DNA from 2 places in the Megasphaera massiliensis genome. Region 1 is predicted to be linked to the other one. Evidence: riboswitches for the same ligand, from Rfam matches in the RefSeq annotation. Region 1 holds a riboswitch; the other holds the start of a gene.
What was found. Region 1 has a riboswitch for FMN ahead of ribD (bifunctional diaminohydroxyphosphoribosylaminopyrimidine deaminase/5-amino-6-(5-phosphoribosylamino)uracil reductase RibD). Riboswitches for the same ligand answer to the same signal wherever they lie in the genome.
Positions count from the first base shown of each region.

Region 2: another riboswitch for FMN. It lies ahead of UCI88_RS03160 (bifunctional 3,4-dihydroxy-2-butanone-4-phosphate synthase/GTP cyclohydrolase II); the one in region 1 lies ahead of ribD (bifunctional diaminohydroxyphosphoribosylaminopyrimidine deaminase/5-amino-6-(5-phosphoribosylamino)uracil reductase RibD).

Region 1 covers NZ_JAXIXE010000009.1:1,133-4,534, reverse strand. Annotated here, with positions in the region: gene rsgA (ribosome small subunit-dependent GTPase A) at 1-323, shown strand, start outside; gene rpe (ribulose-phosphate 3-epimerase) at 326-970, shown strand; FMN riboswitch at 1,026-1,157, shown strand; gene ribD (bifunctional diaminohydroxyphosphoribosylaminopyrimidine deaminase/5-amino-6-(5-phosphoribosylamino)uracil reductase RibD) at 1,262-2,401, shown strand; gene UCI88_RS01385 (riboflavin synthase) at 2,382-3,023, shown strand; gene ribH (6,7-dimethyl-8-ribityllumazine synthase) at 3,060-3,402, shown strand, end outside.
Region 2 covers NZ_JAXIXE010000014.1:224,159-227,560, reverse strand. Annotated here, with positions in the region: gene UCI88_RS03165 (Crp/Fnr family transcriptional regulator) at 1-419, shown strand, start outside; gene UCI88_RS03160 (bifunctional 3,4-dihydroxy-2-butanone-4-phosphate synthase/GTP cyclohydrolase II) at 484-1,701, opposite strand; FMN riboswitch at 1,791-1,923, opposite strand; gene UCI88_RS03155 (FAD-binding oxidoreductase) at 1,997-3,402, opposite strand, start outside.

The DNA of each region.
Region 1 (3,402 bases):
CCATCGGAGCCGTCAGTGAGAAGATTAAACGGGGCCGCCATACGACGCGCCATTCCGAAATCATGCGCCTCGACAGCGACACCTATGTCGTCGATACGCCGGGGTTCAGCGCCCTTGATTTTGAACACCTTGATGCGCGGGACGTCCTGCCCTTATTTCCCGACATGGAGCCCTACAGCGCAGGCTGTAAGTTCTCGTCGTGCCTCCATCTGTCCGAACCGGAATGTGCCGTAAAAGAGGCTGTTGCCGACGGTCAGATTCAAAAAGAACGGTATGAAACGTACTGTAAAATCATCACCTCCATTGCAGAAAGGAAACGATAATCATGATAACGATTTGTCCCTCTATATTGTCCGCTGATTTTTCGCGGTTAGCTGAAGAAATTAAAGATGTCGAACAGAAGGGGGCCGACTGTATCCATCTCGATTTGATGGACGGCCATTTTGTCCCCAATCTCACCTTCGGCGTGCCCGTCATCAAGGCTTTGCGCCCGGTTACGAAACTTCCCTTCGATGCTCATTTGATGGTGACCAATCCCGAAGCGTATGTCGACGGCCTGGCCGATGCCGGCGTCCAATATATGACGGTTCATCAAGAAGCCTGTGTCCACTTGGACCGGGTTCTGCAGCAAATCCATGAAGCCGGGATGAAGGCCGGCGTAGCCCTCAATCCGGCGACGCCTGTATCGACCTTGTCCTGTGTTGCCGGACAATTGGACCTCATCCTTATCATGAGCGTCAATCCCGGTTTTGGCGGTCAAAAGTTCATTCCTTATAGCCTTGACAAAATCCGCCAGGCCAAGGAACTCCTCCAGAATGCAGGAAATACCGATGCTGTCATCGAAGTCGACGGCGGCATCAACGATAAGACGGCTCAGATGGTCAAAGATGCCGGCGCCACCTTCCTCGTTGCCGGCAGTGCTGTATTTGGTGCGGCTGATCGAAAAGCCGCCATTGCGTCCTTGCGATAAGGACTTGTATTTCTCCTTTTCATGTGCTAAAATCGTACATGAAAAGAAGAATAGAAATAGTCTTTGAGGCAAGGTGAGAAAGCTGGGCTTTCAATTCCTGACCGGCGGTGACAGTCCGCTAACCCGCAAGGGTTGAACCGATGAAATTTCGGTACCGACAGTACAGTCTGGATGGGAAAAGACAGACGACAGTGTCTTTTTTTGTTGTGCTCAAAGGGCTATGGAGATTTTTCATCCATAGCCTTTTTTCGTTTTCCCGCCTGCAAATCCAAGAAGAAGGGAAGGAATATATTGGAACCGGCAGAGTATATGAGAAAAGCCCTGGAACTGGCAAAATCAGCTCTGGGTTATACGACACCAAATCCGGCCGTCGGCTGCGTCATCGTCAAAGATGGTGAAATCGTCGGCACCGGCTATCACCATAAGGCCGGCACCCCTCATGCCGAAGTGTGGGCGTTGAGAGAGGCCGGGGAAAAGGCCAAGGGAGCGACGGTTTATGTGACCCTCGAACCTTGCGCCCATTACGGCCGAACACCTCCGTGTGCGCGGACGTTGGCCGAAAAGGGCGTTGGCAAGGTCGTCATGGCCATGCTCGACCCCAATCCCCGCGTCTCCGGTAAGGGAGCGGCTATCCTGCGCAAGGCCGGTATCGCCGTTGAAGTGGGCCTGTTGTCGAAAGAAGCAGCCCAGCTCAACGAAGTATTTATCAAAAACATGATGGTCCAAAAACCTTTCATTGCCGTTAAACTGGCCCAAAGCCTCGATGGCCGCACGGCATCACGGACGGGCCATTCGAAATGGATTACTAACGAATGGGCCCGAAATTACGGCCACTATCTGCGCTCCATTTACGACGGCATTTTAGTCGGCATCAACACCGTCTTGGCGGATAACCCGCTGTTGACCTGCCGTATCGAACGAGAAGGTCAGGAGGCACCGCACCAGCCGGTGCGCATCGTCCTCGATGCTAAGGGACGGACGCCGCTGAAGTCCCTGGTCGTAACCGATAAGACGACGCCTACCATCGTCATGACGACGTCGGCCTGCCCCGTTGAAAAGATGAAGGCTTTAAAAAATGCCGGCGTTCGGGTCATTTTGGCACCTCTACTTCAAGACAATCAGTCCATCAACCTTCCGGAAGCCTTGAAACGACTCCATGAAGAAGGGCTGACCAGTATCCTTGTCGAAGGGGGAAGTACTGTTCAGGGCAGTTTCTTTGATGCCCGCCTCGTCGATAAAGTCTATGCCTTCATGGGCGATAAGATTATCGGCGGTGTCGGGGCCCTGCCGTCGGTCGGCGGTTATGGCGTCGATGAGCTCGATGAATGCCTGCCGCTTATCTACGATTCTGTAGAGATGCATGAAAATAACGTATTGCTTACGGCATATAATGCCAATAGGGAGGGTGCCTATGTTCACTGGCATCATTGAAGAATTAGGGGCTATTGCCCATATGGACCGCCGTCCCGACTCTATTCGGTTGACGATTGCGGCTCATAAAGTATTAGAAGGAACACAGCTCGGCGACAGTATTGCCGTCAACGGCGTCTGCCTGACCGTAACGGATTTGACGGATTCGACCTTTTCGGCTGACGTCATGCATGAAACGATGCGTCGTTCGTCGTTCAGCACGATTAAGAGCGGTTCTAAGGTTAACCTGGAACGAGCCATGCAGGTCGGAGGACGACTTGGCGGCCACATCGTCAGCGGCCACATCGACGGCGTCGGTCACGTAGCCCGCATTGCCAATGACGGCATTGCCCGGGTCATCACCATTTCCATTCCGAAAGATATGGAAATCTTCATCGTTGAAAAAGGGTCGATTACCATCGACGGCATCAGTTTGACCGTCGTTTCCGTCGGTAACAGTCAGTTCTCCGTTTCCATCATTCCCCATACGATGGCCAATACGACCCTCATGGATAAACATCCGGGAGCCATCGTCAATTTGGAAACAGATGTCATTGGGAAATACGTCCATCGATTCACAGTCGGTTCGCCTCAGTCCTCATCAGGCCTGACGTTGGACAAACTGCTGGAAAATGGATTTTAACTTCAATATATAATTTAGAATAGGAGTGTTGTTATTATGGCACACATTAAAGAAGGTCAATTAATCGGTTCTGGTGCGAAGTTTGGTATTGTCGTCGCTCGTTTCAATGAATTTATTTGCAGCAAACTGCTCGGCGGCGCCTACGATGCCCTCCATCGTCACGGCGTCAACGATGACGATATTACGACGGCCTGGGTTCCGGGAGCCTTTGAAATCCCCCTGATTGCTCAGAAAATGGCTGAATCGGGTAAATACGACGCCGTCATTTGCCTCGGTGCCGTCATCCGCGGTGCTACCAGCCACTACGACCTCGTTTGCGGCGAATCGGCTAAAGGCATTGCTCAGGCATCGCTGAAGACGGGCGTGCCCATCATGTTCG
Region 2 (3,402 bases), on a different contig from region 1:
TCTTTTTTGGCGAAGCCTTTGCCTGTCTTCCCGAGGCGCCGGCGACGGTCGATGTCGTGGCGGCCTCTGATGCGGTCATCATTCAGATCTATGTGGCCAATGTCCTCCACGGCGGCCATCTCTTGACGCCGGCTGAGGCACAGTTTACGGGAAATCTCTTGGGCCTCATGGCTGAAAAGAATCGACTCCTTACAGAAAAGATGCGCTATTTGACCCAGCGCTCGACGCGGCAGAAAATCATGCTCTACTTGTCGAACTTGGCGCGGGATAAGGGTGCGTCGACCTTTTCACTGCCCTTTAACCGCCAGCAGATGGCCGATTTTCTATCTGTCGACCGCAGCGCCTTATCGGCGGAACTCAGTAAGATGAAAAAAGACGGACTCATCGATTATCATAAAGATCAATTTTCCTTGTTATAAGGGAAGAAAAAACGGCAGGGATTGCGGAATATCGGCAATCCCTGCCGTTTTGTATATCTAAGGATCAGTGGAGATGGGGAAGGATGTGGCCCATCTTATTCTTCTTGGTTTCTAAATAGAATTCATCGAATTTTTGCGGTTCCATTTCGATGGGGACGCGTTCGACGATTTCTACGCCGAAGCCTTCGAGGCCGTAGATCTTTTCCGGATTGTTGGTCAGGAGGCGGATTTCCTTAGCACCCATATCCTGCAGCATTTGAGCGCCAATCCAGTATTCGCGAAGGTCGGGGGCAAAGCCGAGTTTTTCGTTGGCTTCGACCGTATCGTATCCCTGTTCCTGGAGGACATAGGCTTTGAGCTTATTGATGAGGCCGATACCGCGGCCTTCTTGGCGCATGTAGAGCAAGATGCCCCGGCCTTCGGCGTTGATCTGGCTGAGGGCGGCTGCCAGCTGTTCACCGCAGTCGCAGCGGCACGAGCCGAAGACGTCACCGGTGAGGCATTCGGAGTGGACGCGGCACAAGAGGTTCTTGCCGTCGCCGATGTCACCCTTGATGAGGGCGACGTGGTGTTCGCCCGTGAGGTCGTTGATGTAGCCGTAGATTTTGAACTCGCCGTACTTGGTCGGCATCTTAGCGACGGCTTCGCGGATGACGTGTTTGTCGTGGCGGCGGCAGTAGTTCTGCAAATCGTGGATGGTGATGAATTTTAAGTGGTACTTATCGGCAATTTCCCACAGGGACGGCGTGCGCATCATCGTGCCGTCGTCGGCCATGATTTCGCAGCACAGGCCGACTTGTTTGAGGCCTGCCAAGCGCAGGAGGTCGACCGTTGCTTCCGTATGGCCGTTGCGGGTCAAAACGCCGCCTCTTTTTGCGATGAGGGGGAAGTTGTGGCCGGGACGGCGGAAATCTTCGGGACGAGCTGATTCTTCGGCGCATTTGCGGGCTGTGAGGGCCCGTTCGACAGCCGAGATACCTGTCGTCGTATCGACGTGGTCGATGGAAACGGTGAAGGCCGTTTCGTGGTTATCTGTATTTTCGCTGACCATGGGCGGCAGGCCTAATTTATGGGCATATTCGATGCTCATAGGCATGCAGATCAGGCCCTTGCCGTGGCTGGCCATGAAGTTCATGTTTTCTGTCGTGCAGTACTGAGCTGCGCAGATGAAGTCCCCTTCATTTTCACGGTCCGGATCGTCGGTGACGATGACGATATGACCGGCCTGCAGTTCTTCGATAGCTTCTTCAATGGTGTTGAATTTACGTTTTTCTGTCGTCAAAATAAAGACCTCCTTATAACGAAAGCCCTGCGCCGATAACGGCTCAGGGCTTTTCTATGCAATGTAAGGCAGGCTGCCAAAGCAGCACGCCACATCTTCTTCCATCCAGACTATACTGTCGGTTTTGGAGTTTCACCAAATCACGAGCCCTATGGCTCCTACGCTGCTGCGTTCGCGGACTGTACCGCCGATCGGGAATTTCACCCTGCCCTGAAGATATACGTTTTATTCAGTTCTGTTTTGTATTATACACGGTAGTCGTGATTTTTGCAAGTCATAGCCATGGCGCTGGTTCTCAGGCTTTTTCGTCGATGTCAAAGATCTTTCCGGGGTTTAAGATGTTGTTCGGATCGAGGGCCCGTTTGATGTCCCTCATCATTTCCAGTTCACCGGGATCCGTGAATTCTTTCATCAGGGCTTTTCGCTTATAGCCGATGCCGTGTTCGCCGGACAGGCGGCCACCGTGGGCATAAATGAAGGTGTACAGTTCCTGCTGGTTGGCCTTGACCCGCTCATCCCATTCTTCATAGGTTTCATCGTCGCCTTTTAAGATGTTCAGGTGGATGTTGCCGTCGCCGGCGTGGCTGGCGATGCGGGTAATGAGGTTGTACTTTTTGGCAAGGCGCAGGATTTCATCGAGGAGCAGGGATTCCTGATCGACGGGGACGACGACGTCTTCTTTGCAGACGATGAGGCTTTCGGCGCGGACGGCTTCGGCAAAGGCCTTGCGGGCCTGCCAAATCTTATTGTGGTCGGCGACGAGGACCGAGGAAGCTCCGTTTTCCGTGCAGATTTCGTCGAGGATGACGGCTTTGTCGTCAAGGTCGTCTTCATTGGTCCCTTCGACTTCGACGATGATGTAGTTGCCGTTGTCGCTGCCTTGAAGCGTTTCGTTGAGGTATTTTTCGACGGATTTGATGGTGATATTGTCCATGAATTCGACACAGGTCGGTGTAATGCCGGCCTTGATGAGTTTTGTGACGACGCCCATGGCTTTTTTACGGTCGTCGAAAATAGCCAGTAAATCGAGGGCGTATTTCGGCTTGGGGACCAATTTCAAAGTCGCTTTGGTAATGATGCCTAACGTGCCTTCTGAGCCGATGATGAGCTGGTCTAAGGAGTAGCCCGTCGACTGTTTTTGCAGGCGGGCACCGAGGGTTACGATGCGGCCTTTAGGATTTACGACTTCGACGCTGTATACCTGGTGGCGGGTTGTCCCGTATTTGACGGCTCGGTTGCCGCCGGCATTGGTAGCGATATTGCCGCCGATGAAGCACGAGTCCCCGCTGCAGGGATCGCCGGCATAAAAGAGATCCTGCTGTTCGGCGGCATCCTGAAGGTCCGATGTACGTACGCCCGGTTCGACGACGGCATAGAGGCCTTCGGGATTGATTTCAAGGATTTTATTCATCTTTTCTAAGGACAAGACGATGCCGCCGTATTCCGGGACGGCGCCGCAGGCAAGGCCGGTACCGGCACCGCGCGGGACGACGGGGAAGCGAAAGGCGTTGGCCAGTTTTAAGACGGCACTGACTTGTTCTGCTTTTTCGGCAAAGACGACGGCTTCCGGCATCCGGTGATAAGCCGGGTCGGTTACTTCGTCATGGGAATAGGGCTGCATGGCGTCCGTGTCGGTGACGACGTTTTTCGGGCCGACGATGGATTTCAAATTTTCTATGATTTCCGGTGTGATTTTTTCGT